Regions from separate parts of the Synechococcus sp. PCC 7336 genome, predicted to be linked through region 1. Evidence: predicted binding sites of a transcription regulator. Region 1 holds the regulator's gene; the other holds the start of a gene.
The links. Region 1 encodes HrcA, which represses chaperone genes, less so after heat shock. Its sites were predicted from a motif close to TTAGCACTCNNNNNNNNNGAGTGCTAA; they were not measured.
Positions count from the first base shown of each region.

Region 2: groES (co-chaperone GroES) is a predicted target of HrcA. The motif match lies at 5,434-5,460, and genes of this name have one in related genera.

Region 1 is NZ_CM001776.1:427,556-443,778, reverse strand. Features, by position in the region: gene SYN7336_RS32120 (choice-of-anchor I family protein) at 1-8,813, shown strand, start outside; gene SYN7336_RS02135 (NAD(P)/FAD-dependent oxidoreductase) at 8,953-10,236, opposite strand; gene SYN7336_RS27605 (pentapeptide repeat-containing protein) at 10,312-11,733, opposite strand; gene SYN7336_RS02120 (heat-inducible transcriptional repressor HrcA) at 11,901-13,043, opposite strand; gene panD (aspartate 1-decarboxylase) at 13,303-13,665, shown strand; gene glnA (type I glutamate--ammonia ligase) at 13,818-15,236, opposite strand; gene zds (9,9'-di-cis-zeta-carotene desaturase) at 15,537-16,223, opposite strand, start outside.
Region 2 is NZ_CM001776.1:953,250-968,968, reverse strand. Features, by position in the region: gene SYN7336_RS04745 (phosphoglucomutase/phosphomannomutase family protein) at 1-344, shown strand, start outside; gene SYN7336_RS04740 (Mrp/NBP35 family ATP-binding protein) at 443-1,534, shown strand; gene acpS (holo-ACP synthase) at 1,549-1,968, opposite strand; gene SYN7336_RS04730 (hypothetical protein) at 2,040-2,285, opposite strand; gene lpxD (UDP-3-O-(3-hydroxymyristoyl)glucosamine N-acyltransferase) at 2,609-3,685, shown strand; gene SYN7336_RS24495 (D-alanyl-D-alanine carboxypeptidase) at 3,700-5,103, shown strand; gene SYN7336_RS04715 (hypothetical protein) at 5,090-5,335, shown strand; gene groES (co-chaperone GroES) at 5,539-5,850, shown strand; gene groL (chaperonin GroEL) at 5,943-7,613, shown strand; gene SYN7336_RS24490 (hypothetical protein) at 7,887-8,537, shown strand; gene SYN7336_RS04695 (class I SAM-dependent methyltransferase) at 8,659-9,882, shown strand; gene SYN7336_RS24485 (ATP synthase subunit I) at 10,289-10,762, shown strand; gene atpB (F0F1 ATP synthase subunit A) at 10,759-11,508, shown strand; gene atpE (ATP synthase F0 subunit C) at 11,646-11,891, shown strand; gene SYN7336_RS04675 (F0F1 ATP synthase subunit B') at 11,981-12,457, shown strand; gene SYN7336_RS04670 (F0F1 ATP synthase subunit B) at 12,477-12,983, shown strand; gene atpH (ATP synthase F1 subunit delta) at 12,985-13,530, shown strand; gene atpA (F0F1 ATP synthase subunit alpha) at 13,603-15,126, shown strand; gene SYN7336_RS04655 (F0F1 ATP synthase subunit gamma) at 15,177-15,719, shown strand, end outside.

The DNA of each region.
Region 1 (16,223 bases):
CCAGCTCCCAGCGGCTGTTTGTGGTGAATGGCGATAGCAATGCGATCGACGTTCTCGATCTCTCCGATCCGACAAACCCCACTCCGATCGCGTCTCTCGATGTCAGTCTCAGCGGCGGGCCTAACAGCGTCGCAGTGGCCAACGGCATCGTTGCAGTTGCCCTAGAGGATGTCACCGAGACCGAAACGGGTACAGTCGCCTTTTTCAATGCTGCAGATCTGTCTCTCTCGAATGTGGTTGGGGTCGGAGTCTTGCCCGATGCCGTCACCTTTACCCCAGATGGAACCAAACTATTGGTTGCCAACGAAGGGGAGCCCGTCGGCGATGGCAATTTGCTGGAAGTCGATCCAGAAGGAACGATTAGCATTATCGATCTGTCGGCAGGTGTGGAAGAGGCCACGGTTGCCACGGCTGATTTCTCTGCTTTTAACGGTCGCGAGAACGATTTGCGCGGCGATGGGGTGCGCATCTTCCCCGGTCGAACGGCAGCGCAGGATCTCGAACCCGAGTTCATCGCTGTTTCTCCCGATGGCACCACCGCGTTTGTCACGCTGCAGGAAAACAATGCTGTGGCGGTGGTGGATATCGAGTCTGCCACTGTGTTGGATATTCTGCCTCTGGGCGTTACCGATTTCAGCCGAGGGTTGCCGGAACTCGAAACCTTTGACATCCCCGAGCTGACAACGGAATCCTTTCAAATTGGCACCGACCCGGATGGCAATCCGATTTTTCTCGGCGGTCTATCGGGATTGGCCTTCGATGGATTCAACCCCGACAATGGCAATCCTCGGTTTGTAGCGATTAACGATCGCGGTCCTGTCGGCGGCGCGCTCGATACTCCCGACCCAGATTCTAGCGATCGCCCCTTCTTCGCCCCCGAGCTGCAAGTCACCGTCCTCACCCTCGAATTGGATGAAGCCTCGGGTCAAGTTTCGATTGTCGATAGCCTCGGTTTAACCCGCGAAATCAGTGTTGTAGGGGTACCGTTTCCGGTTTCCGTCCCCCTGACGGGACTCCCGAATATTCCAGGTTTCTTTGAAGTCCCTGTCGATCCCGAAACTGGCGATCCACTGCCAAACGATTTCTTTGGTTTGGACAGCGAAGGCATCATCCGCGATCCCTCCACTGGGAATCTCTACATTGCAGACGAGCAGGCCCCGTCCATCAATGTTTTCTCCTCCGAGGGCGCACTCATCGATCGCTTTGTGCCCATCGGTTTCGCGGCCCAAGACGAAACAGGCTCCCCTGCAGGTACCTTTGGCAGCGAAACGCTGCCCGAAGTCTATCTAAACCGCCGCAACAATCGCGGTTTTGAGGGCATTGCTTTCGACACCGAGCGCAATATTGTTTACGGCTTCATTCAAACGCCGCTGTCTAACCCCGACACCGCCACCAGCAATGGCTCCAGCATTCTGCGCATTTTGGGCATCGATCCGGTCACGGGCGTACCGATTGAGGAATTTGTCTACGTTTTGCAGACGCCCGCATTGGTCACAACCGATCCCAGCACCAGTTTTGGCAGCGCAGAAGTGGATCGGATTGGCGACGCCGTGTTTGCCGGTGACGGTCAGTTTTATGTCATCGAGCGAGATAACGAGGATATCGATACCGCTCAGCAGTTCATCTTCAAGATCGACCTGCAAGGGGCAACCAATATTCTCGGCACCGATATCGCGAATGCCACCGACGGCGCAACGCTGGAGACTCTCTCTCCAGACGATCTAGCGGCAGCAGGCATACAGCCAGTCAACAAGATTCAGGTCACTAATTTGCCCTCTTTGGGCTTTAGCCCCAGTGCCCAGTCTGAAGGATTGGCCCTGTTGAGTGACGGACGCTTAGCCGTGCTCAACGACAACGATTACGAAGGCCCCGGTACCCCCACCCAACTGGGCATCATCAGCTTCGAGAGCTCCAATGGTTTGGACCCCAGCGACGATGACGGTGCCATCAATATCGATAACTTCCCGGTTTTTGGTCTGTTCCAACCCGACACGATTGCGTCATTCGAGATCGACGGTCAAACCTTCTTCATTACTGCGAACGAAGGGGATGGCCGAGATAGTTTTGACGACCTCACCGATATCGATCGCGTTGGGGATTTAACCCTCGATCCCGACGCCTTCCCGGATGCTGACACCCTGCAACTGGATGAAAACTTGGGCCGCTTGGAAGTCTCCACCATCGACGGAGACATCGATGGCGATGGGGATTTCGACCAGCTCTTTGCTTTTGGTAGCCGTTCTTTCTCTATCCGCGATGCTTTAGGCAACATCGTGTTCGACAGCGGCGACCAATTGGAGCAGATTACCGCCGCCGCATTGCCGGAGGATTTCAACTCAGACAATGACGAAAACGGTAGCTTCGATAGCCGCAGCGATGACGGCGGGCCGGAGCCGGAAGGGATTGCAGTCGGCACCGTCGGCGATCGCACCTTTGCCTTTATTGGCTTGGAACGCATTGGCGGCATTGCGGTCTTTGACATTTCCGATCCGGCGAATTCCAGCTTTGTTCAGTACATCAACAATCGCGACTTCAGTCTTGACCTCGAACTGCCCGACGGGTCGTCCAACCCTGCCGCAGGCGATTCCGGTCCCGAGGGCTTGGTGTTCATCTCGGCTGAAGATAGCCCCAACGGCAACCCACTCTTGGTGGTTGCCAATGAAGTGAGTGGCTCCACCACTATCTTCGAAATCTCCGACTTGGATGACCCCGGTCCTGGAGGGGCGATCGCCGCTCAAGCTTTCAACGACCTCGACTCCAGTTCCACCTTCACGACCGACCAATTGGCCGATGGCGAGCCCTTAACCAATGCTGGGTCTGTTAACAGTGGCGGACCGGGCTTAGATTTTCAGACTTTCTTCTTCGAGACCAGAGGTGCCGCCGGTCCTGCAGCGGGCACTGAGTCTGGAGATTTTATTGGCGTCAACTCCTTTATTGGCGCGAATGCCCCCGATGTGGCTGCCGATGGCACCCCTGTCGCGGCGGGAGTGGAGCACAACTTCCAGTTCAACGATGGCGACGGACGCTTGGACTTAGTGTTTGAGTCGGTCGATTTGACGGACATCGACCAAAGCTTCCTCAGCTTCGATTACTGGATTAACGATACGGGCTTCGAGGCGGATGATGCCTTCTCCTTCAGCCTGAGCGATGGCACCCATTCCCAAACGTTCCTCAACTTCGGCGAGGCCGAACTAGAGGCCAACGTTTCTCCCGACGACGGCACCCCCAATTGGAACACCGTCACGGTTGACTTGGACGAGCTGATAAACACCAGCGGCTTTGACAATGAGTTAACCCTGACCCTCAGCGTCGATACCAATTCGGGGGTTGAGAACATCTTTGTGGATAACATTCTGTTTGCCGAGGGTGAAGCTCCCGATGTTGACCCAGATCCCGTAACCGTTGCAGCCATTTATGAGATTCAAGGGGCCGGACATCTTTCTCCGCTGCTGGGCGAACTCGTGCAGACGACGGGAATTGTCACGGCGATCGCCTTCAATGGCTTCTACTTGCAAGATGCTGTAGGGGATGGCGACGACAACACCTCTGACGGCATTTTTGTGGCGGGCAGCACCGCTGGCATTGCGGTTGGGCATGAGGTTGAGGTCGAAGGGACGGTGGCTGAGATTATTCCGGGGGGCGCTGGCACTGGCAACCTTTCCATTACCCAGCTCAACGCCTCTGACATCTCGGCGAACAGCAGCGGCAATGCCTTGCCCGACGCAGTGGTGATTGGACAGAGCGGTCGCTTGCCTGCGAATACGACAGTCATTAGCGACGACGAATTGCCGGTAAATCTGCAAAATGCAGCCGACGATGTCGCGAATAATTTCGATCCAGAAAACGATGCCATTGACTTCTACGAGAGCTTGGAAGGTCAACGGGTCACCATCGAAGCTGCCGTTGCCGTTTCCCCCACGCGGGTCTTTACCCCCTTCTCTGCAGAGGCATTCACTCTCCCCAATCTGGGGGCCACCTCTGACGACCCCCTCAATAGTCGGGGCGGCATCAACCTCGACTCCGGCCCCGATAATTTGGGCGATCGAAACCCCGAGCGGGTCCAAATTCAGTTCGATCCCACCATCTCTGGGGAATCTACCCCTCCGGCCTTGAATGTGGGGGACCAGTTGGGAGATGTGACTGGGGTTGTGGGATACAGCTTCGGTAATTTCGAAGTCAACCTCACCGGTCCCGTCAATGTTGTCACGCCTAGCGGACTGGAGCAGGAGGTCACCGACCTGGTAGGGACTGAAGACCAACTTACGGTCGCTAGCTACAACGTATTGAACCTCACCAGTACGCTTGCAGATGAGGGCGGTCTCGATCCCGATGCCGCTCAGCGCGATCGCCTGGCAGCTCAAATCATTGACAATCTAGGCTCCCCCGACATCATCGCCTTGCAAGAAATTCAGGATAACGATGGTGAAAACGGCGGCAGTAACAGCCTGGTTAGCGATGCCAGTCAGACGCTGCAGGATTTAGTCGATGCGATCGCCGCTGCCGGTGGCCCCACCTACCAATTCTTCGATGTCTTCAATGCAGCGGGGGTGGGTAATGAAGGCGAGTTCACCGAGCTCCAGGGGGGCGTTCCAGGCGGCAACATCCGCAATGCTTTCCTCTACAACCCCGACCGAGTCACCCTTGAAGGGATGGATGCTCTGACGCCAACTGCTTTGGCAGCGGCAGGGGTCAGTAATCCCGATGCCTTTGCCGGTAGCCGCGTTCCGGTTGTCGGGACCTTTGGCTTCAACGGCGAAACCGTGATGGTAGTCAACAACCACTTCTCCTCCCGATTTGGCTCCACACCGATCTTTGGAGGACCGCAGCCCTTCGTACAGGCGGGCGAAGCTGCTCGCGAGGCTCAGTCTCTGGCGAACAATGAATTCGTTGATTCCCTCCTCGCCACTGACCCCGCAGCCAACATCGTTGTGGCTGGCGACCTCAACACTTTCCAGTTCACCAACGACTTAGTCGAAATCTTGCCGGGAACGGGTGACGAACGAGTCTTAACGAACTTAATCTCGCAAGCTGAAGCGGACGGAGATGCTTACACCTTCATCTTTGATGGCAACAGCCAAGTGCTCGATAACTTCTTTGTCACGGACTCCATACTTGAAGGGGCAGAATTCGATATTGTCCACGTCAACAACGACTTCACCCGCGATGACGATGCGATCGAGTTTGACGATGTCCTTCCGGCCAGCGACCACGAACCCCTAGTGGCCCGTTTAGATCTATCTGCGGACCCCGTGGAGCCCGCTAACTTCACACTGCAACTGCTGCACGCCTCCGACCTCGAAGGGGGCGTCGATGCCATTTCCGCCGCCCCGAACTTTGCCGCTTTGGTCAGTGCTTTCGAAGCCGAATTCGAGAACACCATCACCCTCTCTGCGGGCGATAACTTCATCTCCGGTCCGTTCTTCAATGCGGCCTCCGATCCGAACGCGTTCAACCCCATCTTTGAAGGGCTATACAACACGATTCCGATCTTCGATGTCGATGGCGACGGCACCCCCGCAGCCCTAGTGGATGTCTCCGCCATCCCCGATTCGGCAGACACCGATGGCAATAGCTTCTTAGACAATGGCGAAATCGATGCCTTCCTGCTCGATCCGACCCAAAATACGGCAGGTCTAACCGCTGCCGATGTCTACGTGACCGACATTAATGGCGATGGCGATCCCGACTTCTTTGACGAGATTGACAACTTCCAAGGTCGAGTAGACATCACCATCATGAACCTGATTGGGTTCGATGCCTCTGCTCTGGGCAACCACGAGTTCGATCTCGGCACCGACACCCTGGAAAACATCATTAATTACGACTCAGAAGAAGGGAACAGTCTGTCTTCCACTGGCGAGGCATCCATTCTGGCGGCCTTCCCCGATCTCGTAAACTTTCTGCAAGAAGTTGACTTCCCGGGCATTCAGTTCCCCTATCTCTCCTCCAACCTCGACTTCTCTGCCGACCCCGAAATTGGCAATCTGTTCACTGACGAGATTCTACTCAGCACCGAATTCGCCAGCGACCTGCTGTCGGCGCGGGCCAATCCAGCCGATCCATTCGAAACGGCTGCCGATAGCAACGATGACAGGATCGCGCCTTCGACGGTGATTGAAGTAGGCGGAGAGCTGATTGGTGTTGTCGGTGCCACCACGCCGCTGCTGGAGAGCATCTCCTCCCCCGGCTTAGTCGAGGTATTGCCTAGCTCCGACGCGATCGCCGAACTAGCCACCATCATTCAGACAGAGATAGACGAGCTATTGGCCTTTGACGACGGCTCGGGACGCAGTCTCGATAAGGTGATTTTGGTCTCTCACCTGCAACAGTTTGCGATCGAAGCCGAGCAACTGGCTCCTCTCCTGTCTGGCGTGGACATCATCGTGGCGGGCGGTTCCGACCAGATTGTGGCAGACCAGGAGGATATCGATCGCGGCTTGCAACCGGGCGACACCATCGACAACGTGTTCGATATCGACCCCGACACCCCTAGCGTTCAACCGGGCTATCCCTTCGTCACCTCCGATGCCGACGGCAACCCCGTTGCCGTGGTGTCCACCGATGGCGAGTACAGCTACGTGGGCCGTTTGGCGATCGAGTTTGACAGCAATGGCAACATCATTCCCGAGAGCGTTGACGAAACCGTTAGCGGTGCTTTTGCCACAACCGATGCTGGGGTTATCGCCCAGTTCAATCAAGCTGGAGCGCTGACTGACGCAGAAGCGCTGGAGGCAGCCTTCGCCGATGGCACTTCTCAGCAAGTGGTGCAGGATCTGGTCAATAACGTCACAAACGTTGTCAATTTGCAGGATGGCAATATTGTCGGTCAGTCAGATGTCTTCCTCAATGGTGCCCGCTCCTCCGTCCGCAACGAAGAAACCAACTTCGGCAACCTCACCGCCGATGCCAACATCTTCGTCGCCCGCGAAATTGAGGATATCGATACTTCCCCTATCTTGGTTTCCATCAAGAATGGCGGCGGCATCCGCGACATCATCGGCTTTGTGGGCCAGCTCGACGACGGCACTGTGGTGCAAACCACCACCCAGGCCAACCCTGCTGCTGGCAAAGAAGCAGGCGATGTGTCTCAACTGGATATTGCCAATACCCTGCGCTTCAACAACGGTCTGGAATTAGTCACCCTGACCTCCGAGCAGTTGCTCGAAGTGCTCGAACATGCGGTGGCTGAGTCTCAGCCGGATATGTTCAACGAGCCCGGACAGTTCGGCCAGGTGGGCAACATCCGCTTCAGCTTCGACCCCACCCAAGCGGCTCGCAGCTTCGATCCCAATACCCTCGAACAGATTACAGCAGGCGATCGCATCCTCAATGTGACGGTGTTTGACGAAGCCACGGGCGAATTTGTGCCGGTGGTAGTCGATGGAGAAGTGTTACCGAATGCTCCCGCTGCCATTCGGGTGGTCACCCTCGACTTCCTGGAAAATGGCGGCGATAGCTATCCGTTCCCCGTCTTCGAGGCATTGGACCCCGATTTCTACAACGAAGTCAATTTGGAAGCAGAGTTTGCGGCGCTGGCGAGTGGCAGCTTCCAAGACTTGGCGGACTTTGCCGATGCTGGCTCCGAGCAGGATGCCCTCGCGGAGCTCTTCTTTGCGGAGTTCAACGAAGATCTGGGCGGCTCTGCGTTTGGTGTGGAGGATACTTCGGTGTCAGAGGACGAGCGCGTCCAAAACCTGAGTTTCCGGGAAGATACTGTGTTGCCATCTCTGGCCGTTCTAATCGGCACAGATGGCGATGACATCTTGCAAGGGACTGCCGATGGCGATTCAATTTTCGGCTTAGCTGGCGACGACATTATTAAGGGTCGCGCTGGTGATGACGAGCTCTTTGGAGCTGACGGCGACGACTTCCTCAAAGGTGACTCGGGCAACGATACTCTCCTCGGCGGCGCTGGCGATGACGATCTCAAAGCTGGCCAAGGCGATGACGACCTCCAAGGGGGAGGTGGCAATGACGACCTCTTCGGTCGCGCTGGCGATGACACCTTGGTTGGCGGTGAGGGAGATGATGACCTCTTCGGTGGCGGCGGTGCCGATACCCTCGAAGGGGGTGGCGGCAACGACGACCTCAGAGCAGGTGGCGGTGCCGACACTCTGTATGGGGGCGAAGGGGATGACGATCTCATCGGCGGCGGCGGTGCCGACACCCTCATGGGGGGCAGTGGCAACGACGACCTCTTCGGTGGCGGCGGTGCCGACTTCATTGCTGGGGGCAGCGGTAGCGACGATCTCTTCGGTAACGGCGGTGCTGACACCCTCATGGGGGGCGGTGGCTCCGATCGCCTGAATGGCGGCGGCGGCAACGATACGGCTGATTTCAGCGACATTCCCGTTGGAGTCACGGCAGATCTGGCTGCTGGCACTGCCTTTTACGAGCCTGCACCCGATGTACTGATTACGGATACTTTGAGAAGTATTGAAAATCTCACGGGCACTGTCTTCAATGACAATCTCGCGGGCGATGCTCGTGCCAATATCCTCAACGGAGTTGGCGGGGCCGATGCCTTAACGGGCGGTGCTGGTGGAGATACCTTTGTCTTAGGCGACGAGTCAGGGGCGTTCTACGCTGAGGCGGGTACGGCTGACGTGGCCGAACTGACAGATTTTGCGACGGGTGAAGATCGCATTCAGCTCTCGGGCAGTCTTGGCGATTACGCTTTCTTTAGCTTGGGCAGCGGTCCTGCCACGGCTATTGCGCTCGATGATGGCAACGGCAGCTTTGACTTCCTGGGCGACGAACTCGTTGCCTTTGTGGGCAATGGATTTGAGCTGACTGACTTGGCTTTTGTCTGAGTCTCTGACCGCTGATTGAAGGTATTTAAACTTAACCCCAGCCTCACTAGAGTAGGCTGGGGCTTTTTTGGGGGCGATCGCCCAACGCCTTCAGAAAACCAGGTTGCTCGGATGCGCTTTTCGCCGAGGGAATTTCGGCTCAAAGCTGTTCCAGCAGGGAGTTCGCTGCCCGATCGCCACTCTGCATAGCCCCTTCAATACTGCTTTGGCAAGTGTATTCCCCTGCCAGGACGAGCCCTGCCATAGCGGAGCGAGGGGAGGGTAAGCGATCGTGCAGGCCGGGGGGTTGATCGAATTGGGCAAAGGGGATGCGGTATTGCCGCAGGTAGCTCAGGCGATCGCCATCTAGGTGGGGAAACCAGTCGAGCAATTCTTGACGGCAGCGCTCGGCTAAGCGATCGGGGGTGGATGGCGGATTGCCCAAGACCGTCACCGACAGTAGGTGTTGGCCAACGGGGGTGAGAGCAGGGCTGACATTGCTCAGTTGGATGCAGTGATGGATGGCAGTCTCGGGTGTCTTGGCGCTGTTGAGGTGGATGGCGGTTTCCGCATGGGCGGAGATAGGGGTGCTGAAATAGAGACAGGTGACAGCGCGGGGTGTGGTAGGAATGGGGCGATCGCCGTTTAGTCGAGGAACGAGTCGCGCCGCTGCAGTGGCCTCTGTCGCACAAACCACAAACTCAGCGGCCAAGGTGCTGCCATCTCGTAGCTGAACTCCCGTAACGCGCTCCCCCTCGATCGCAATGCGTTCTACCGTAGCGTTACAGCGCAGTTGCCCGCTGGCGAGGTGGCTGGCAAGCTGGTCGGAGATTGCCCCCATTCCCCGTTTGGGAGTCGCGATCGCCCCTTCAGATAGCATCTTGAAATAGAACTGGAATAGACGGGCACTGGTTTTGAGTTCTGGGTCGAGAAAGATGCCGCTGTAGAAGGGATAGAAAAAGTGCTGCAGGATTTGTGGGGAGAAGCCCCACTGCTGGAGAAAATCTAGGGTGGAGAGATCGGGCTGCTGCCAAATGGCTTCGATCGAACTGGCGAATAATTGAGCTCGCAGTGTCAATATGCGAGCTTTGTCCCCCAGCGTCAACAGTGGATTGGCTAGCGATTCGAGCAGAGTGGCGGGAGCCCGGAGAGGGTCGCCAATGGGATAGTGGCGATCGCCCCGCACGAGCACCGCCCCCGGACTGTAGTTGCACAGTTCTAAAGCCTCGAGATCGAGATGGCGACGGACCGCTGGATAGGCGGAGAACAGCACCTGGAAACCGCGATCGAGCTGAAAGCCATTGACCTCATCCGTGCGCACTCTGCCGCCTGCGCGATCGCTTTGTTCGAGTAAGACAAAGTCATTGCAGCCGTTTTCTTGCAAAACCTTGGCGCAGGTCAGTCCCGCTAAGCCCGCTCCGACAATGGCGATCGTCTTTGTCATCCCATCCCCTCATATCTCTCAGGCTCAGTTGTACTGCACGGAGGGGAATTGCGGGCGGCTGGCGATCGCCAGCCGCTAAATCGAGGGAGCGACTTTGGTGCGAATGGTACTCTCTAACTGCTCGCGAGTGATATTCGTCCGCCGCAAGTTACACCCAGACAAATCTGCCCCCGCCAAATTGGCTCCGGCAAAATTAGCCTCCTGCAGATTGCAATCGCGCAAGTCAGCCCCCTGCAACTGCGCCTGACTCAGGTTCGCCCCCTGCAAACTCGACCCCACCAACACCGCCCGTCGCAAATCAGCCCCTCGACAATCGCAGCCTCTTAAATTAGCCGCAGATAGATTCGCCTCGCTCAAATCGCTACCGATTGCGCTGGCAGCACTCAGATTCGCAGCATGTAGGTTCGCGCCGTACAAATTGGCTTGGCGCAAATAGGCTTCTCTGAGATCGGCGCGATCGAGATTGATGCAGCGCAAATAGGCTCCGTACAGCAGTGCTCGCCGCAACGAAACTTGAGGAAAATCTCGCTCCCCTGTCGCAAATCTCTCCAAAACTTCCTCGGCACTCGCTCGCTGCCAGCCAGACTCTGCCGGTTTATCGATGGCCATTCTCAAGCGATCGCGATCCACCGGTATCGCCTCATCCGAGCGCACGCTACCATCCGGCATCACAGTCTCGCGAAACTTAGCCCCCTCCGAGCTCGCACGGGCCAGTTTTGCCTTTGTCAGGATGGCGTTGGCCAAATCGGCATCGTTCAAATTCGCGCCTTCCAGGTTGGCCCCCGTCAGATTGGCCCCTCGCAAACAAGCCATACTCAGATCGGCATCGCTGAGATTGGCACCCCTCAAATTACAATTGGCCAGATTGGCATAAGTTAAACTCGCCTCCGCCAAATTAGCCTGATTGAAATCGGCCCCTGCCAAATTAGCATGTCCCACTTTAGCGCCTTTCAGGTTCGCCTCAGTTCCCATTGCCCGCACTAAATTGGCTTCGTAGAGATCGGCCTCCATCAGGTTGGTGCGCTTGAGAACGGCCTCCTGCAAGTTGACCCCGCTGAGATCGCTGTTACGCAAATTGGCTTTATAGAGGTCTGCATGGGAAAAGTTGGTTTCCCGCAGGCTGCAGTGACTCAAAAAAGTGGTGGTGAGAATAGCATGGCTGAAGTTGGCTCCAGTCAAATTGGCTGAAATCAAAAACGAACCGGTGAAATCCACATAGCGCAAATCAGCTTCTACCAGTTGCACCTCGCGCAACTTTGCCCGCCGCACCCTCGCCTGCGATAGCATTGCGTTGTTGAGATTGGCACGATACAGATCGCTTTTGTACAGATCCGATTCACTCAGGTTGGCTCCGCTGAGATTGGCATTGTGCAAGCTAGACCGAATCAGCGCAATTCCCTGCAGGTGAGAGTCGGGCAAGTTTGCCTTATTGAGCTCGATGCCTTCAAATTTGCGGCGGTCGGCAGCATACCACTGCAATAATTCCTTCGCTTCCATGGACTCACCCTAACTGCTTTGAACTCACCCACCCACTGCCCGAACCGAAAATACTGTCAAATATTATCGCTTAGTTTATCGAGTTACACGCGAAGAATCAGTATTATGACGCTACATCTTTATATTTTAGTGTATTAATTGATGCTCTTGAGCTGCGATCGGCAGATTCAAGTTGAATTCACACTGTTGAGTGTGTTTGAGAGGTGATGGGCTGTGGCTTTAACCGAGGCGATCGCCCGCTCGTAGGGCAACCGGGTCGGCCCTAGCAGGCTGACGCTGCCCATTGCCCAACTGCCGCAAGAATAGCCAGTCGAAATCAGGCTGCACTGTCGCATCGGTTCGAGGGGGTTTTCGGAGCCGATATAAACAACGACGCGATCGGGGGACGTGGGTCCCAACACCGGCCACAATTCCGACTGATTTTCTTCGAGTAGCTGCACCACATCCTGGATCTGGTCGGTTTGAGCAAACTCTGGCTGGCGCATCAGGCCCGTCATCCCCCCCACAAAAACTTGGCCGATCGCCGGTCTCAAGTGATTGTGTTTGAGCACATCTAGCAACTGCTGGAGCCAAGCTCCATAAGAACGGAATTGGCGGTTGAGTTCGGACCAGTCAATATTGAGGATGTCGTAGAAGGTTTTGCCCCGCAATTGCAGGTTGAGGAAGTTGTTGAGCAGTTGCAGCTCCTGTTCCAATTGTTCGATCGCATCCGGCTCGGTTCGGCGATCGTCATTCACAGGCGATAGGGGGGCAATGGTATGTCCGAGGGGAGAGCCCAGCCCTGTCTGGGAATCGCTTTGTAGGTTGAGTAAGACGGAGTGGCTCTGGTAAGAATCGGTCACCAAAATCGCCATAATGCGGTTGCGATCGACTGCCACCAGTTGTAGGTGGCGGATGGTGGCGGTGTCAGTTGGGGGAGCGGTGACGAGGGCAATGCAACCACTCAAGGTGGCCAAAATTTGAGTGGCTTGGTGCAGTAGGGTTTCGAGATTGTCGTTCAGTTGCTGGCCGAGGCGATCGGAGAGCACTTGCAAGAGTTGCTCCTGCAGGTCGGTGGGGTCTTCGATCAAGTCGTCAACGTAGACGCGATAGCCGTTATCGGAGGGAATGCGTCCGGCGGAAGTGTGGGGTTGGAACAATAAGCCGCTGCGCTCTAATACCGCCATGACATTGCGGATGGTGGCGGTGCTCACCCCCAAGTCGTAGGATTGGGCTAAGGTTTTGGAGCCCACAGGCTCTGCCGTGGCGATATAACTGCGAACCGTCGCCCAGAGAATATTTTGCTGTCGGGCATTCAAGTTAATTTGCATGGGGATCGTTGTACCGCATCGAGTGACTTCGGCTGTATTGCTGTACCTACGTGTATCCCACAGGTTGAATTCAGCGTAGCGCAGCCAGTTGCACGATCGCTAGTCTTCCCTGAAGTTACTCCCGCTATCCGTTCCAATCGACCTTCGAGCGATCGCCAACCTACCGCTAATTTTGGCGTTTGGGGCGTTCTCCCGGTTAGGATCGTATCGCTGACGCAGTTGCCGTTTAGCCAACTTAACTCCTGTCCTGACAGTGCTTATGCGCATTTTCCTCAAATCCAAGCTTCACAAAGCAATAGTGACTGAAGCGAATTTGGCCTATACGGGCTCCATCACCATCGATAAAGCCTTGATGGAGGCTGCCGATTTAGCTGAGTACGAGAAGGTATTGGTGGTGGATAATACCAATGGCAATCGCTTGGAGACTTATGCGATCGCGGGCGATCGCCATTCTGGCGTCGTCTGTATGAACGGTGCTGCCGCCCATTTGGTTCGGGCAGGGGATGAAATCACCATCATGTCATTTCACCTCCAAGACAAGCCCACCCAGCCGATCAAGCTCTTGCTGGATGCCAACAATCGCATTTTTAAAAATCTAACTCAGTTAGAGTTGGTCCGATAGCGGCACCCCGTCTAAGCAGAGACCCGTAGTTTTGAGAATGTGTCTATTAGACCCTTTCACTAGCGCTGTGGTTCGCTGCGCTAAATGCCTGGATTACCCCAAAAAAAGCCCCTCGCTTGAGGGGCGATCGCGCTTCAACGAGTTGCATTGACTTACACGTCGTAGTAGAGGGAGAACTCGTAGGGGTGAGGGCGCAAGCTGAGGGGAATCACCTCGTTGTCCAGCTTGTACTCGATCCAGTTGTTGATGAAGTCCTCGGTAAAGACGCCGCCTTCCAACATGAAGGCATGGTCGCTTTTGAGGTTCTCCAACGCCTCCGAGAGGGAGCCGGGAGTGGAGGGAATTTTTTCCAGTTCTTCGGGGGATAGATCGTAAATATCGACATCCAAGGGGCTGCCGGGATCGATTTGGTTCTTGATGCCGTCCAAACCAGCCATCAGCATGGCAGCAAAGGCCAGATAGGGGTTGCTGGTGGCGTCGGGGCAGCGGAATTCCAGACGCTTGGCCTTCGGATTGGAGCCAGTAATCGGAATCCGCACGGAAGCAGAGCGGTTGCCCTGCGAGTAGGCCAGGTTAACCGGCGCCTCAAAACCGGGGACCAACCGCTTGTAGGAATTGGTGGTGGGATTGGTAAAGGCGAGTAGGGCAGGAGCGTGCTTGAGGATGCCGCCGATGTAGTGCAGGGCCATCTGGCTCAGGTTGGCATAGCCGTCACCAAAGAAGAGGGGCTGGCCGCCTTTCCAGAGGGACTGGTGGGTGTGCATGCCGGTGCCGTTGTCGTTGAACAAAGGCTTGGGCATGAAGGTCACCGTCTTGCCGTGCTTCTTAGCCACATTCTTGATGACGTACTTGTAGATCATCAAGTAGTCTGCAGCGGAGATCATATCGGCAAACTTGACCCCCAACTCCGCTTGACCGCCTGTGGCCACTTCGTGGTGGTGCTTTTCGATCGGCACCCCTAGCTTGCCCATGGTCAGTAGCATTTCGGTGCGAAGGTCTTGGTAGGAGTCGGTGGGGGAGACGGGGAAATAGCCTTCTTTGTAGCGGGGCTTGTAGCCTAGGTTGCCGTCCTCTTCTTCGCGACCGGAGTTCCAGCGACCTTCGATGGAATCCACATAGTGATAGGCACTGTTTTGGGTTTGGTCGAACCGAACGTCGTCAAAAATGAAGAATTCTGCTTCGGGGCCAAAGTAGGCGGTATCGGCAATACCAGTGGAACTGAGATAGGCGATCGCTTTAGCGGCGATGCTGCGGGGGCAGCGCTCGTAAGGCTCGCCAGTGCGGGGCTCGCTAATGCTGCAGGTGAGGCTGAGGGTCGGAACTTCGGTGAAGGGTTCGAGCCAAGCGGTGTTGGGGTCGGGCACCATCAACATGTCGGATTCGTTAATGGCCTTCCAACCGCGAATACTGGAGCCGTCAAAGGCCAAGCCTTCCGCGAAAGTATCGGTGTCTATTTGATCGACATAGAAAGAGCAATGCTGCCAGGTGCCGGGTAGGTCGATAAATTTCAGATCGACAATCTGGACATCGTGCTCCTGAATCAGGTTCATTACGTCTTGGGGTGATGCCATTCGCGTCTGTCTCCTTTTAAATACCTGAATTTGTTCCTAGACGCCCCGATTCAATCGCTTCAAGAATACTGGAGCACCGGAGTCAATAGAGCGTCAGATTTTGCTCACCCGATCCTAGAGAGCCACCTACCCCTGTTTTGTATCTAGCAATACCAAAAAATCCGTTCTGCCTTAAGTGAATCTGCAGATACCTTCGCCCCCACCTCAATGCACCGAGTGGGTTGCTGTAAAGGTGCAACCCACTTGACGGAAATGACAAAGCTTCGCAGACGGGACAATGCGATCGTATAAAATAGCGCTCTATACTTTTCCGGCTATTAACGCGCTCTCCAAGATTGCTTGCGCCGCTAAGTTGCCTGAAATCGTTGCCCCTTCCATGCTGTCAATGTAATCCTGCATGGTGTAGCTACCGGCGAGGAAGAAATTGGGCACGGGGGTTGTTTGGTCGGGCCGATAGGGGTCCATTCCCGGCCCCTCGCGGTAAAGGGATTGGGCTAGCTTGACCACGCTGAACCAGGTCACATTTAAATTGCGGGCCGAGGGAAACAGATCTCGAACCTGCTGGCTAACCTGCTGGGCGATCGCCTCATTTTTCATGGGCACAAACCGATCGCCGGGGGTGAGCACCAATTGCAATAGCGAGCCTTCCCCCTCTTTGTAATAAGAGGACGGACTGGTGAGGGCGAGATCGGCAAAGCAGGAGAAATCGGCGTCGGCGGTGTAAAGCAGGTTATCCAGCCCGATGGCAGACGCCTGCTCGGCTGCCGTTTTCGCTTCCCCCCGCAATTCCGTCACCCAGCCGTCAAATCGCAGTTGGACGGTCACCACCGGCACGGCCTCCAGTTTGTAAATATTGTCGAACTGAGGCCAGCGACGCCAGTGGGGGGGCAGTAGGCGGTGGGTGCCGGGAATAGCCGCCGCGCAGACATAGGCATCGGCAGTGACTGTGTCCCCGTCAGCGAGTTTCAGACCCGAGACCCTCTGCCG
Region 2 (15,719 bases), 530 kb from region 1:
TCGCCGCCACCGAAAGGGATCTGAGCGATCTCTACCGCGATCTGCAGGAACGCACCGGCTATACCTCCTATTACAATCGCCGCGATCTGCACCTGCCAGACAAGTCAAAGCAAGAGAAGTTAATGCGATCGCTGGATGAAACTCCTCCCCAGGCGATCGAAGGTAGGCAGGTGCAAGCCCATTTAACCCAAGACGGGCACAAATTTGTCTTGGAAGATGGCAGTTGGTTGATGATTCGGGCCAGCGGCACCGAGCCTGTTTTGCGCTTGTACTGCGAAGCATTGAGCCCCGAAGCTGTGGAAGCCTTACTGGATTGGGCGGAGAATTGGGCCAATCGGGCATAGGGCTCTAGAACAGTTGCAGGGATGATGGGGGCGATCGATCTAAATCTGCCAGCAAACCTTGCATTACATTGAAAATAAACTCACTCACTGAAGCTGCAATGACCGCCACAACCCTCAGCCCCGAAGCAATTCTCGATGTCTTGCGCCCAGTTTGCGATCCCGAGCTGCGCAAGAGCTTGGTGGAGCTGAACATGATTCGCAACGTGACGGTAGAGGGGCAGAATGTCGCCTTTACCCTCGTGCTGACGACACCAGCTTGCCCCCTGCGGGAATTCATCGTGGACGAGTGCAAAGATGCCATTCGCACTCTGGGGCCGGTGGACGCAATTGATGTGGAGGTGACGGCAGAGACGCCGCAATCGGTGGGGCTGCCCGATCGCCAGGGGATAGACGGCGTACGCAATATTATTGCTGTGGCCAGCGGCAAAGGGGGGGTGGGCAAGAGTACGGTATCTGCCAATTTGGCAGTGGCGCTGGCTCAAACGGGGGCGCGAGTGGGCATTCTCGATGCCGACATTTACGGTCCCAATATGCCGCTGATGTTGGGGGTGCAGGGACAGCCAGTGGAGGTGGAGAAAACCCCTCAAGGGCAAGAGCGCTTGCATCCAGTTGAGGCCCACGGGGTCAAGCTCGTGTCCATGAGCTTTTTAATCGATCGCGATCAGCCGGTGATTTGGCGCGGCCCCATGCTGAACGGCATCATTCGTCGCTTTTTGTACGACGCGGTCTGGGGGGAATTAGATTATCTAATTGTGGATATGCCGCCGGGCACGGGAGATGCTCAACTGACCTTAGCCCAAGCGGTTCCGATTGCCGGTGCCGTCATCGTGACCACCCCCCAAACCGTTGCCCTGCACGATGCCCGCAAGGGCCTCAAAATGTTCGAGCAATTGGGGGTGCCCATCATCGGCATCGTGGAAAATATGAGCTACTTTATCCCCCCCGATCGACCGGATGTGCGCTACGACCTGTTTGGTTCGGGGGGCGGCGAGAAAACGGCTGGCGAACTGAATGTGCCGCTGCTGGGGACCGTTCCGCTGGAGATAGCCCTGCGGGAACAGAGCGATCGCGGTCTACCGATCGCCGTCTCCAATCCCGATTCCGCTTCCGCCTTGGCCCTGACCCAAATTGCCAAAACAGTGGCGGGCAAGGTATCCGTCCTCGCCCTGCAGCCTCAGCCGATGACGTAGAGAATGGGCTGACGCTAGGCGATCGCCACCAACAGAACCGTTGCAAAGGCGTAGTCGCGATCGTGGGTAAAGCTCACCTGCCAAGCCACCTGCTCGGCCTGGAAGCCAAACTGGTGCAACACCTCCATTCCCCGCCCGTGCAATTGGATGGAGGGCGCCCCCGATTGAGCCCGACAGATTTCCACATCGGTATAGCCCACACCTCTCCAGCCCGTTCCCATTGCTTTGACAGCAGCTTCCTTCGCCGCCCACCGCCCAGCCAGACGGTGGAGGGTGTGGGCATCCGAGCGCAAGCAGTAATCCCGTTCTGCCGAAGTATAGACTTTTGCTAAAAAGCGATCGCCAAATCGCTCCCATGCTTGTTGGATTCGAGGCACATAGACAATATCGGTTCCAAGCCGCATAAAGGGGAGAGACTTGGCTGCGAGTTCCATCAATTCACCCAAACAATTACGACGCGATCTGACTGAATCGTTCGGCTCAAAAATAAAGGCGATTGAAGGTATTACTGCCGAGACTTTGCCTTATCTAACCTTAGCGGACGGCCCATAAAATCGGTCCCATTTGCTGTTTCAATCGCTTCGTCTTCTTGAGCGGAGCTGGCGAGATTGACAAAGGCTATACCCCGTCCCCTTCCAGTCTCGCGATCGATGGGAATACTGACAGATGTAACTTCCCATTTCTGACTAAAAAACCCAGTTAGGTCTTCGGCTGTGGCAGTATAATTCAAGTTACCCACAAATATGGTCATAAACTGTCTAGAGACATGTCTAGTGCGAGTTGCATAAATGGCAATAAAGAGCTACGTAAATACAAATATCGGTATATTGAATTTCTTACTTTTATCATGGCGGCTGCGCCTTCCTGAGGAACGTAACGGGATATGAAGGGGTTTGTGCCCTTATGTTTACACTGCTTAAACAGCCTTCAAATCCTTTAGGTAAGGTTCTCAATCGCGGCAAAATTTTGACAAATTTCTGATTTTAGACCAGTCTCTTCCCGAGGAAAAGAGGCTTCTTTCCTAGCTCGTATGGCTGCGCGATCTGCCGCTAGAATCCGATTGAGATTGACTCGTTGCTCGTTGAAGCGTGGGAGGTGGCAGTGCAGCTATCAGAGATTGCAAGGCGTCTGGGGTGTGATTGCGAAGGCTCGGGGGAGATCGAGATTCGAGGTGTTGCAGCTCTAGAGGCAGCCCGAGCGGGGGATCTCAGCTTTGTCAGTGAAGCCAAGTATTTGCCCTTACTCAAACAAACTCGGGCCAGTGCTGTCCTTGTGGCCCTCGATAGCCCCGTGCCTGCAGAGCTGGCGGTGGTGCGATCGCCCAATCCTCGCCTGGACTTTGCCCGCGCGATCGAGTGGTTTTACCGCCCCTACCAGGCTGCGGCAGGCGTTCACCCCAGTGCTGTTGTTGCCCCCGATGTGGAGTTAGGGGCCGAGGTAGCCATTGGGGCCAATGCGGCGATCATGTCCGGCGTTAAGCTAGGCGATCGCACCCAGATCCATGCCAATGTCACCCTTTATCCCGGTGTAGAGATTGGCAGCGACTGCGTCTTGCTGGCCAACTGCGTCTTGCACGAGCGCACCCAATTGGGCGATCGCTGTATCATCCACAGCGGCGCCAGTATTGGCGACGATGGGTTTGGCTACGTGCCCCAAGCGGATGGCAGTTGGTACCGGATGCTACAAGCGGGACGGGTGGTCTTGGAAGACGGCGTGGAAGTGGGTGCAAACGCGGCGATCGACCGTCCGGCAGTGGGGGAAACTCGCATTGGTGCAGGCACTAAAATTGACAATCTGGTGCAGTTGGGGCATGGCGTGACGATTGGAGCCCATACCTTGCTGTGCGCTCAAGTGGGCATTGCGGGCGGAACGAGGTTGGGTCGAAATGTCTTGCTAGCCGGACAGGTGGGACTGGCGGACCATATCGAATTGGGCGATCGCGTCATCGCTGCCGCCCAAACTGGCATTTCCACCGACGTGCCCTCGGATACAGTTGTGGGTGGCTATCCCCACCAAGCAGCGCGCGATTGGAAACGCACAGTAGCCGTACAGCGGAAACTGCCGGATTTGGCTGCATCCGTTCGCAAACTTCAGAAGCGCTTGCAGGCGATCGAGGATAAACTCGGTGCGACAAAATTATCTTCAGATTAGAGTAGCGATCGCGATTGGTTGCGCAGCAACGGAAGACAATTGACGCCGGACGCAACCCCCTGCCATTCAGCAACGATGGGGGATGTCCAGTCAATTCAGATATGGGTCGGGCAATTCGGGGTGGTGAGGCAGATATGCGCTGGATATGGATAGGAACGGTTGGCGTTGGCTTGGCCGCAGTTGCAGGACTACTGGGGTGGGGGGCATCGCCAACGCCGTGGGTGCGATCGGCAGAGTTCCCACCGGCAGAGCAACCGACGGTAGAGCGACTGGTGTCTCCGCCAAGTGTCTCGGCAGAGGACTTGCCCCCCGTCTCGCCAGCATATCGAGCTGCGGTCAATCGGTTTCTCGATCGCCTGCAGGCTCGCGGTTTCGATCGCACCTGGCAGGGGGTGCTGTTTGTGGATGCTCGCGGGCGCGAACTGGCGGTTCATCAACCGACTCTGATGTTGCCTGCCGCTTCAGTGACCAAATTGGCCACCTCCCTAGCGGCACTGGAGACGTGGGAGCCCAACCATCGGTTTACGACCAAAATTTATGCCACCGGGGAGCTGCGAGAGGATGTTTTGTACGGCGACCTGATTGTGGCGGGGGATGGCGATCCCTATTTTGTTTGGGAAGACAGCTTTGAGCTGGGATCGCAAATTGGCGCGTTGGGCATTCGCCACATCGCGGGCGATTTTCAGGTGGTGACCCCCTTCTACATGAACTTTTATCCCAATCTGTCCACCTCCGCCGAGCTCTTGCGCTGGGGCATGCACGAGTCGCTCTGGCCCCTGGAAGCGCGCCATCAGTTTCAGCAATGGGCCAGCGATCGCGCCAATGTTCGCGCTCCTGCAGTCAGCTTCTCTGGGGGAATTCAGACGCTTGCGGCCCTGCCCCCAGAAGCCCAGCCGCTATTCGAGCATCCCTCGCGATCGCTGACGGAAATTCTCAAAGCCCTCAACACCTACAGCAATAACGTTATGGCCGATATGTTAGCCAATCGTTTGGGGGGCATCTCGGTGCTATCGGACAAAGTGAGCCCCTACCTGCCCGCCCGCGAAATGCAGGTGGTGACTGCCTCCGGCTTGGGACGGGACAATCGCTTTTCTGCCAGAGCTGTTGTGGCCATCTTGCAGGCCCTGGACGAGAGAGCGGCAGCGGGTGGCTTAAGCCTGCACGATTGGCTGCCGGTCTCCGGGATCGATCCCGGTACCCTCTCCAACCGCAATGTTCCCCACGGTATTGCTGCGAAAACCGGCACCCTCAACAGCGTCACCACATTGGCGGGGACGCTGCCAGACGGCACCTATTTTGTCCTGCTCAACCAGGGCTGGGATATCTACGCAGTGCGCCAACTGCAGAGCCAGTTGTTGCGGGAAATGTTACAAGTGTCTGTAGATTTGAATTCCCCACAGGCCCATGCAAGCCCTTAAGCAGGCGATCGATCGCATTCTCAGTTTCGCTATTTTTGCCGCGTTAGCCAGCTTTGCCTGGTTTGCCGTTGCTGTCGCTGGGGCGTTTGCAGGGATGTCGTTGGGATACGACCTGTGGATGCAGTTGTGGCAACCTCTGTTTCAGCCCATCCTCGGGCTGATTATGGCGGGGGCCTTAGCTAGCGGTGCTTGGAGCTGGATGCGGAAACAACGCGATCGGTTTTCGCAATAGCGATCTATTGATGACACTAAAAGCTCTCGGGGTGCGGATATTCGCACCCTAGGCTTAGCCTCGATCCGGTTGAACTGGCTAGCGGGGGTGAGCTACCATTAGCACTCGGAGCAGGAGAGTGCTAATCGGGACGATCTGTGTCGTCACCAGTACTGTCCAGCCCGGTAAACCAGAACTGAAACCCAAGAGGAACACCTGCTAGTATGGCTAGTCTGAGTTTGTCTGCCTCCACCCTCAAACCCCTCGGCGATCGCGTTTTACTCAAAGTCGCCCCCCAAGAGGAAAAGACGGCTGGAGGCATCCTGCTGCCCGATGCGGCGAAAGAGAAGCCCCAAGTGGGTGAAGTTGTCGCTGTCGGCCCCGGCAGCTTCAACGATAAAGGCGATCGCGTTCCCCCAGAAGTCGCCGTGGGCAGCAAAGTGCTCTATAGCAAATATGCTGGAACCGAACTCAAGTTGGCAGATACCGAGCACATTCTGCTGGCGGCAAAAGATATTTTGGCAGTTGTGGAATAAATCCCTACCCCATTCAAACCGCGATTCTTCGGCCGAATGGCTGTCTCTGCTGACAGCTCGACATTCCCCATCGATACCACAGGACATTACTCATGCCTAAACAAGTAGTTTTTGACGAATCCGCACGCAGAGCACTGGAAAAAGGCGTCAATCAACTGGCCGATGTCGTCCGCATTACCCTCGGACCCAAAGGCCGCAATGTCGTGCTCGAAAAGCAATTCGGTGCGCCTCAAATCGTCAATGATGGCGTCACCATCGCCAAAGAGATCGAGCTGGAAAACGCACTGGAAAACACTGGCGCTCAGCTCATCCGCGAAGTTGCCTCTAAAACCAACGACGTTGCCGGTGACGGCACCACCACCGCCACTGTCTTGGCCCAAGCCATGATCCGCGAAGGTCTGAAAAATGTTGCAGCGGGAGCCAATCCGGTGAGCCTGCGTCGGGGCATTGACAAAACCGTCACGGCTATGGTCGAGGGCATTCGCACTCTGGCCAAGCCCGTCGAAGAATCGAAAACCATTGCCGAAGTCGCTACCGTTTCTGCCGGTAACGATGAAGAAATTGGCCAGATGATTGCCAAAGCGATGGATGCCGTCGGTCGCGATGGGGTGATTACGGTTGAAGAGTCCAAATCCCTCGATACCGAACTGGAAGTGGTGGAAGGGATGCAGTTCGATCGCGGCTATATCTCCCCTTACTTCATCACCGATTCCGAGCGCATGGTGACTGAGTTTGAGGATGCCCTGCTGCTGATCGCCGATAAAAAAATCTCCAATATCCAAGAGCTCGTGCCAGTGTTGGAGAAAGTAGCTCGTGCTGGCAAGCCTCTGCTGGTGATTGCGGAAGATCTTGAAGGGGAAGCACTGGCGACTCTCGTCGTCAATCGCTTGCGGGGCGTGCTCAATATTGCAGCGGTCAAGGCTCCTGGTTTTGGCGATCGCCGCAAAGCCATGCTGCAGGATATCGCGGTCCTGACCGGCGGCCAGCTCATTTCTGAAGAAATTGGCCTCAAGCTGGAAAGTACCGATCTCGACATGCTCGGTTCCGCCCGCAAAATCAGCATTAGCAAAGACACCACCACCATTGTGGCTGGCGGAGATACTTCGGCTGATGTCGAGAAGCGCGTCGCTCAACTGCGCCAGCAGTTGGAAGAAACCGATTCCGATTACGACAAAGAAAAGCTGCAGGAGCGGATCGCCCGCCTGTCAGGCGGTGTAGCCGTAATTAAGGTGGGGGCAGCCACCGAAACCGAGCTCAAGGATCGCAAGCTGCGCATCGAAGATGCTCTCAATGCCACCAAAGCTGCGGTTGAAGAAGGCATTGTTCCCGGCGGCGGAACCACGCTGCTGCACCTGAGCAAGCAAGTGGACGAAGTGAAAGGCTCTTTGAGTGAAGAAGAGCAAATCGGTGCCGATATCGTCGGTCGGGCGATCGAAGCCCCCGTGCGCCAAATCGCCGAAAATGCCGGTTTGGAAGGCTCTGTGATCGCTCAGAAAGTGCGGGAGCAGGCCGCCAGCATTGGCTATGACGTGGTGCAATCCGCCTATGTCGATATGATTGCTAACGGCATTGTCGATCCCGCTAAAGTAGTCCGCTCGGCTTTGCAAAACGCAGCCTCGATCGCGGGCATGGTGCTCACCACCGAGGCTTTGGTGGTGGATAAGCCCGAGCCCAAATCTGCGGGTGCTGACGCTGCCGCCGGTATGGGCGGCATGGGCGGTATGGGCGGCATGGGCGGCATGGGCGGTATGGGCATGATGTAAATCGGCCTGACGGGTACGAGCTGCGCACGAGCCGTTCTCCTCGGTCTTGCCGGTTGAGCGGCTGCCCGCCAGATGGTACATAACCGCCGAAATCGCTAGCGATTTCGGCGGTTGTCTCGTGCCGCTGACACACCCGCGCGATCGCAGCAGCCCGGAATGAAACTGGATGATAGGATACGGATTGCTAGAGAAGGCCGATGCCCGAGCGATGGCGATCGCGTCCCCCTCCCAAAAGTTTTTGTTGAAGCGTTCACATAACGGTTGGAGTTTCGTATGCGTTTGCTAGAGTCCTGTCGCGAGGCAGCCAATAGATCCCGTTCTCACTTGTCAGTCACTCCCCTTCGCCACATGGCGATCGCGATCGCCGCTGCCACTGTCAGTTTGGGCTGGAGCACGTCGGCAGCGCAGGTACTGGCAGATGTCGAACCCCCTTCCGCCTCGCCAGTCTTATTCGCTCAAGCGGAAGAAATTCCCGATCCCCAACAATTTCGTGCCCTCGAACAAGCTGGCAGTAACCTCAGTTTCCGACGGGCGGAGCTGTTGTTAGAGCAGGCCAACACCGCCACAGACGCGCAGAATTTTGCTAGAGCAGCAGAGCTGCTAGAGGAGACATTTAACGCCTTTAATACCCGCTCCAACTACTACCAAGAGCTGTCCCGCAGCTTTGCCGGTATCGACAATCGCATTTCCGATTCTCTCAGGGGCTTAGCTCGCGAGGCAGCCCAGTCGCGGGATGAAGTGGCATTTGAATTGGCCATTGTTTATCGTGCCGATAACAAAGCCGAAGAAGCCGTGGCCCAGCTCGTACAAGTCATCTCCAGTCAAGGCCCCACCCGCGACTTGGGGGTACGGGCCTACAATCAATTATTCGAACTGGGCTTTGTGGATACCCCCTACGACAATCCCTTTAGCAGCCCCAACTAAGCTGTCGAGCCCTGCCAATTCATAAGGCTTCACACCGTTGGTGAAAGCCCGAATGGTAATCTCCAATGTGCTGCGCCCACTCCTCCGTGCAGCACATTTTGTCTACCCCATTTCAATCCCCATGGTCAATCCCGCCCCCCCAGACTCTGCCGATCGCGTCACCGCCCGAGTGCAACAACTTTACGATCGCTTTCCCTTCCCCGGCGAGCCGATTGCGGGGGGCGAACCTCCAGGCTTTAACTGGCGCTGGAGTTGGCCCCAAGCCTATTCCTTTTGCACGGGGGGCTATCCCTATCCAAAAAAACCGCGCATTCTGGATGCGGGCTGCGGCTCTGGCTGCGGCACCGAATACATCGCTCACCAGAATCCCGAGGCCGAAAAATGGGCCATTGACCTGAGTGCCAATGCCCTAGCGATCGCCCGAGAGCGCTGCCACAAGTCCGGGTCTCCCCCGGTCGAATTCCGCCACCTCAGTCTCTACGATGTAGAGCAAATTCCCGGCAGCTTTGATTTCATTAACTGTGTCGGCGTCCTGCACCACTTGCCCGACCCCACTGCTGGTCTCAAAGCACTGGCAGACAAGTTGGCGACCGGCGGCATTATGCACGTCTTTGTCTACGGCGAGCTGGGCCGCTGGGAAATTCGCCTGATGCAGCAAGCCCTGCGACTGTTGGTGGCAGGGGATGAGTCCGCCAACATGGAGACGGTGGAGCAACTGCAAGCCGGCTTGCAGGCCGGACGCCAACTCTTCGAGATCCTGCCCGAGAACAACCGCATCGTCTCTCAAGAGAAAGCACGCTGGGCGGGCGAGAATCGAGCGGATGAAAACTTTGCCGACATGTACCTCCACCCTCAAGAGGTGGACTATAACTGCAATAGTCTGTTTGCCTGGATCGAAACCTCCGGTTTGGAGTTCGTCCGCTTTTCTAATCCCCAATTTTGGAATCTCGATCGCCTGCTGGGCGATCGCCCCGAATTACTCGCCCGAGCCCAACAGCTCGATCGCCAGCAGCAATACCGCTTAGTGGAACTGCTGGATCCCGTCAATGCCCATTATGAGTTTTATCTCGCCAAGCCCCCCCTACCGAAGTTCGACTGGACGGCAGAGAACTCGAAAGCGGCGATCGCCCACCGCAGTCCCTGTCTCTGGTATTGGCCCGGTACGACACTGCTCAACTACAATTTCGAATCGGTCCAACTTTCCGAGTCAGCCTACGCTTTTCTGCAAGCGGCAGACGGCCAGCGCACTGTAGCCGAGCTCCGTGCCGCACTCGACGAACCTCCCACGGCAGAAGAGTTAATGCAACTGTGGCGATCGCAAGTGCTGCTGCTTGAAGCTATTTGAAGCAAACGCTAAGATGACAGTCTTTTTTGACACGAAACTTTACTCAATGTGTAGTTTAGGAATTCTTTTGATTCGGACGTAGACCGCTCCCGCTTGATGATAAACTCCTATTGAAGCGTTAACGCCAATCTCGCGCTACTAGGCCACACAAGGGATTGAGCCGATTGCTCATCTGGTTTCAGCGATGAAAATCGGAGATTGCGATCGTTTGAGGCATCATCGCTCGACATTTGCAGTAAGCATAAATACTTATTGTGATATGTTAAGTAGCGGTCGCCGTGCTCTTCTGGCACGAGTTGACCGTTGCATCGCAACGGGGTCGGCTGCTCTAGAGTCATTTGTTTTCTCTCGGGCAAATCCGAAATCTCATCTCCGAAATCTCATCAAAGTAGGTCTGAGTGGATATATGAGTCACTCTGAATCTATCGAGGCTGAGCCCGAACTGATATCTGCGGATGCCAGTTCGACCGAGTCTCCTTCCGAAACGGCACCGCCACTCGATCGGATGCAAGCGGGGGGAGAATACAGCCAACTTACCCAGCAACTGCTAGTCACGACGTTGGCTTGCAGTATTGTTATCGCCCTATCCATTGCTTGGATTTACCCATTCAATATAGTCGCGAATTACGGGCTGGGTGCTGTCTTTGGCTTAGTTTATTTTCGGATGTTGGCTAAAGGCGTGGCTCGGTTGGGGCCGTCAAATCGAAGGTTGGGGGGTCCCAATCGCCTCGTATTGTTCGCTGCCCTAATTGTTGTTGCCACTCGCGTAGAATCCCTTGAGGTTTTACCCATCTTCTTTGGGTTCATGACCTACAAAGCGGCCTTATTTGTGTATGCAATTCAAACGCTGGTCCCGTCTCGGAAGTCCGATATTCCATGATTGACTTTGTCCTCCAATCCCAGCTCTTGCCCTTTGCCGAACTCGAAGTGGGCTACCATCTCTACTGGCAACTGGGAAGCTATACGATCCACGGTCAGGTCTTGATCGGCAGTTGGATTGCGATCGCTATCATCCTCGGCTTAGTGTTCTGGGGTACCCGCAGCATCGAGCGCGTTCCGACCGGACCGCAAAACTTTTTGGAATACACCCTAGAGTTCGTTCAAGGGTTAGCGAAATCCCAAATTGGGGAAAAAGAATATCGGGCTTGGGTGCCCTATGTCGGCACGCTCTTCCTGTTCATCTTTGTCTCCAACTGGATGGGTAACCTCTTCCCCTGGAAGTTTATTACTCTGCCGGAAGGCGAACTTGCTTCCCCCACCAACGACATCAACACCACATTGGGTTTGGCCTTGTTGACGAGCGTGACCTACTTTTACGCCGGAATTCGTAAAAAAGGCTTCGGATATTTCAAAAAGTATATCGAACCCACCCCAATTCTGCTGCCCATTAACATCCTGGAAGATCTGACCAAGCCCCTTTCCCTCAGCTTCCGCCTGTTCGGAAATATTCTGGCTGAGGAATTGGTTATCGCTGTGATTGTTTTGCTGGTACCTCTCTTCATTCCGGTACCTCTGATGATTCTCTTCCTGTTTACGGGGGCCATTCAAGCTTTGATTTTTGCGACCCTGAGTGCCAACTATATCGGGGAAGCTTTGGAGGGACACGGTGGAGAACACCACGACTAGATGAGACTGTCGCGATCGACTTGGCGTTCTCTCATCCATTCCCCCGACAAGTTTGTTAGTGCTCTCTGCTAACAATTCCGACCACGTTACATTAACCTATCAGCGCTCGCGCGCAATTGAAGGTAAGGAGACCATTAATGGATTCACTGACTGCTGCTGCTTCCGTTCTCGCTGCTGCTCTCGCAATTGGTATTGGTGCTATTGGCCCCGGTATCGGTCAAGGTACTGCAGCCGGCAGTGCTGTAGAAGGGATTGCTCGCCAACCTGAAGCAGAGGACAAGATTCGCGGCACCCTGCTGATCAGCTTGGCTTTTATGGAAGCACTGACCATTTACGGCTTGGTTGTGGCTCTGGTTCTATTGTTTGCCAACCCCTTTGCTTAGATTTCGCCCTATCCGGTACCCAGAGGCTGGGCCTCGGCCGATCGTCTCTGGGTGCCCTTTCCCTAGCAACTTTAGTGCCCTCGAAAAACATGATTCACTGGTCTTTAATCGTTGCAACTGAAGCGGTCGAACAGGAAGCCAGTCTGTTTGGATTCGACGCCACACTCCCGATTATTGTGGCCGAGTTCTTACTGCTGATGGCGGTTTTGAAAGTAACCTTCTTCGGCCCTCTGACAGACGCAATCGACGAACGCAACGATTACGTGCGCGACACGGCAGCGGATGCGAAAGTAAAGCTGGCGGAATCTCAGTCTTTGGCCGAGAAATACAAACAGGAAGCTGCCCGAGCTCGATTGGCAGCCCAATCCCTGATCTCGGATGCAGAAGCCGAAGCGACTGCACTGCGCAATCAACAAGTGCTTGCCGCCCAGCAAGAAGCCCAAGCCAGAGTGCAAGAAGCTCGGCAGGCGATTGAAGCCGAGAAGAATGCTGCACTAGAAGTCTTAGAAGCTCAGGTGACTGACTTGAGCAGTCAGGTGACTGAAAAGTTGTTAGGTGCCGCATAAGTAAATAGGAGACTTGAGGATGCTGCTTGCGTCATCTACTGGATTTGGGTTGGAATTCGATATTCTCGACAGCAATATCATTAATATTGCTATTATCTTGGGCCTGCTAATTTATCTGGGTCGAACCACGATCTCAAATATTTTGACCGAGCGCAGGTCTGCCGTTGTCAAGGCGATTGAAGAGTCAGAGCAGGCCAAAAAGCAAGCACTGGCAGAGCTCAATCAACAAAAGCAAAATCTTGCCATGGCTCAGCAAAAGGGAGAAACCATCCTGGAGCAAGCGAAAGAAACGGCTGCTGCCTTGCGTGCCGAGATTCTCGGCAAGGTGGATGGCGACATCGAAAAGCTCAGGGCTGCTGCCGATAAAGAAATTGCTGCCGAACGCGATCGCGTCATTGCCCAACTGCGCCGCCAAGTGGTGAAACAAGCCCTCGAAGAGGTCGAGCGCGAATTACCGAGCCGCTTGACCGACGACGCTCAGTCCCGCTTGATCGACAGCAGTATTCAGTTATTGGGAGGACAGTAAGATGTCTGGCAATATTGCCCAACAAATTGCCGCGCCCTATTCCGAAGCCATGCTCTCCATCGCTAAGGAACAAAACCTCGTGAACGAGTTTGGCGAAGACGCTCGCGGCATCCTCTCTGTGCTCGATGCCAGTTCCGAGCTAGAAGCGTTCTTGGGAAATCCTCTGGTTCCGACTGACAACAAGAAATCCCTGTTACAACAAGCATTCGAAGGTAAGGTGCAGCCATTCGTGCTGAATATCCTCAACCTGTTGGCCGATCGCCGCCGCATTTTCTTTCTGCGCCAGGTCTGCGATGGCTATCTAGCGCTGCAGCGCAAGCTACAGAAAATCGCCTTGGCTGAAGTGACCTCTGCAACCGAGCTGAGTGATGCTCAAAAACAGTCCGTCATCGAGCGCGTCAGGCAGATTTCCCAAGCGGAAGGCGTAGAGCTGCAGGCAAAGGTGGACCCCGAACTGATTGGGGGCGTCATTATCCGCGTTGGCTCTCAGGTGATTGATGCCAGTTTGCGCGGTCAGTTGCGCCGCTTGGCCTACCAGCTTTCTTAACTATATTTCTCACACATTTCTAACTGTGTTGACCCCTAACTATGTTGACCCCTAGCTCTTGAAGAGGACATTATGGCTACGATTCGCCCCGACGAGATCAGCAGCATTATTAAGCAGCAGATCGAGCAGTACAACCAAGAAGTTCAAGTCTCCAATGTCGGTACCGTGCTGCAAGTCGGCGACGGCATCGCCCGCATCTACGGCCTCGACAAAGCTATGGCCAGCGAATTGCTGGAATTTGAAGACGGCACCGTCGGCATCGCCCTCAACCTAGAAGAGGATAATGTGGGCGCAGTACTGATGGGAGCTGGTCGCAGCATCCAAGAAGGGAGTTCCGTTAAGTCTACGGGCAAGATTGCTCAGATTCCGGTCGGTCCCGAATTGATTGGCCGCGTGGTCGATCCCCTCTGCCGCGTCATTGATGGCAAGCCCGAGCCCAACTGTTCTGCCAGCCGCCTCCTGGAATCTCCTGCCCCCGGCATCATTGCGCGGAAATCGGTCTGCGAGCCCCTGCAAACGGGAATTACCGCAATCGACTCCATGATTCCCATCGGTCGCGGCCAGCGGGAGTTGATTATTGGCGATCGCCAGACGGGCAAGACCACCGTGGCGGTGGATACTATCCTCAATCAGGCTGGCGAAGACGTGATTTGCGTCTACGTGGCGATCGGCCAGAAGGCCTCTACGGTTGCGCAGGTGGTGGGCATTCTGGAAGATAAGGGCGCGATGGACTACACCATTGTGGTGGACGCTAATGCCAATGCCCCTGCAGCACTGCAGTTCTTGGCTCCTTACACGGGTGCGGCGATCGCCGAACACTTCATGTACGAAGGCAAGCACACCCTGGTGATTTACGACGACCTGTCCAAACAGGCTGTGGCCTACCGTCAAATGTCTTTGCTACTGCGCCGTCCCCCCGGTCGCGAAGCCTACCCCGGCGACGTTTTCTACATCCATTCCCGTCTGTTGGAGCGTGCCGCTAAGTTGAGCGACGAATTGGGTGCCGGTTCGATGACGGCTCTGCCGATCATCGAAACCCAAGCGGGTGACGTGTCCGCTTACATTCCCACCAACGTAATTTCGATTACCGACGGCCAAATCTTTTTGGAAGCCGACCTATTCAACGCCGGACTGCGTCCCGCGATCGACGCCGGTATTTCGGTCAGTCGGGTAGGCTCTTCCGCTCAAACCAAAGCGATGAAGAAGGTGGCTGGCAAGATTCGCTTGGAGTTGGCTCAATTCCGCGAATTGGAAGCCTTCTCTCAATTTGCCTCCGATCTAGATGCCGCTACCCAAGCTCAGTTGGCTCGCGGTCAGCGACTGCGGGAAATTCTCAAGCAGCCCCAGTACTCTCCGCTGTCTGTGTCCGAGCAAGTTGCCGTCATCTATGCCGGTACCAATGGCTATCTGGACGATATTGAATTGAGCGATGTGGTCGACTTCAAACAGGGGTTGATTTCATATCTGTCCACCAGTCAGCCCAAGTTTGGCGAAGTCATTGCTTCAGAGAAGAAGCTGACTGACGAAGCAAAGGAACTGCTCGAACAGGCCATTACCGATTACAAGCAGGCTTTCTCTGCCGAAAAGGCTGCTTAACCCTCCAATCATTCAACCGCCTAATTTGTTACCTATCAGGAAGACCTGTCATGTCGAATCTGAAGGCTATTCGCGATCGCATTAAGTCTGTCAAAAACACTCGCAAGATCACCGAAGCAATGCGGTTGGTGGCTGCGGCTAAGGTGAGGCGGGCACAAGAGCAGGTGAATGCATCTCGTCCGTTTGCCGATCGATTGGCACAGGTCTTCTTCCGCTTGCAGACGCGCTTGGAAATGGAGGATGTGGAGCTGCCCCTGCTGGAGCAGCGCCCTGTCAAGAAGGTGGGTCTGTTGGTGGTGTCGGGCGATCGCGGTTTGTGCGGTGCCTACAACATCAACGTCCTCAAGAAAACCGAGCAGCGGGCTGCGGAGTTGGCGGATGAGGGGATTGAGTGCGAGTACTTTTTAGTCGGTCGCAAGGCCGTGCAGTATTTCAAGCGTCGCGGTGTTACTCCGGCTAAAACCTTCATCGGCCTAGAGCAGATCCCGATCGCTTCTGAAGCGGGTGACATTGCCGATTCGCTGATGGCGGCATTTGTTGCGGGCAAGATCGATCGAGTCGAGTTGATTTACACTCGCTTTGTCTCGCTCATT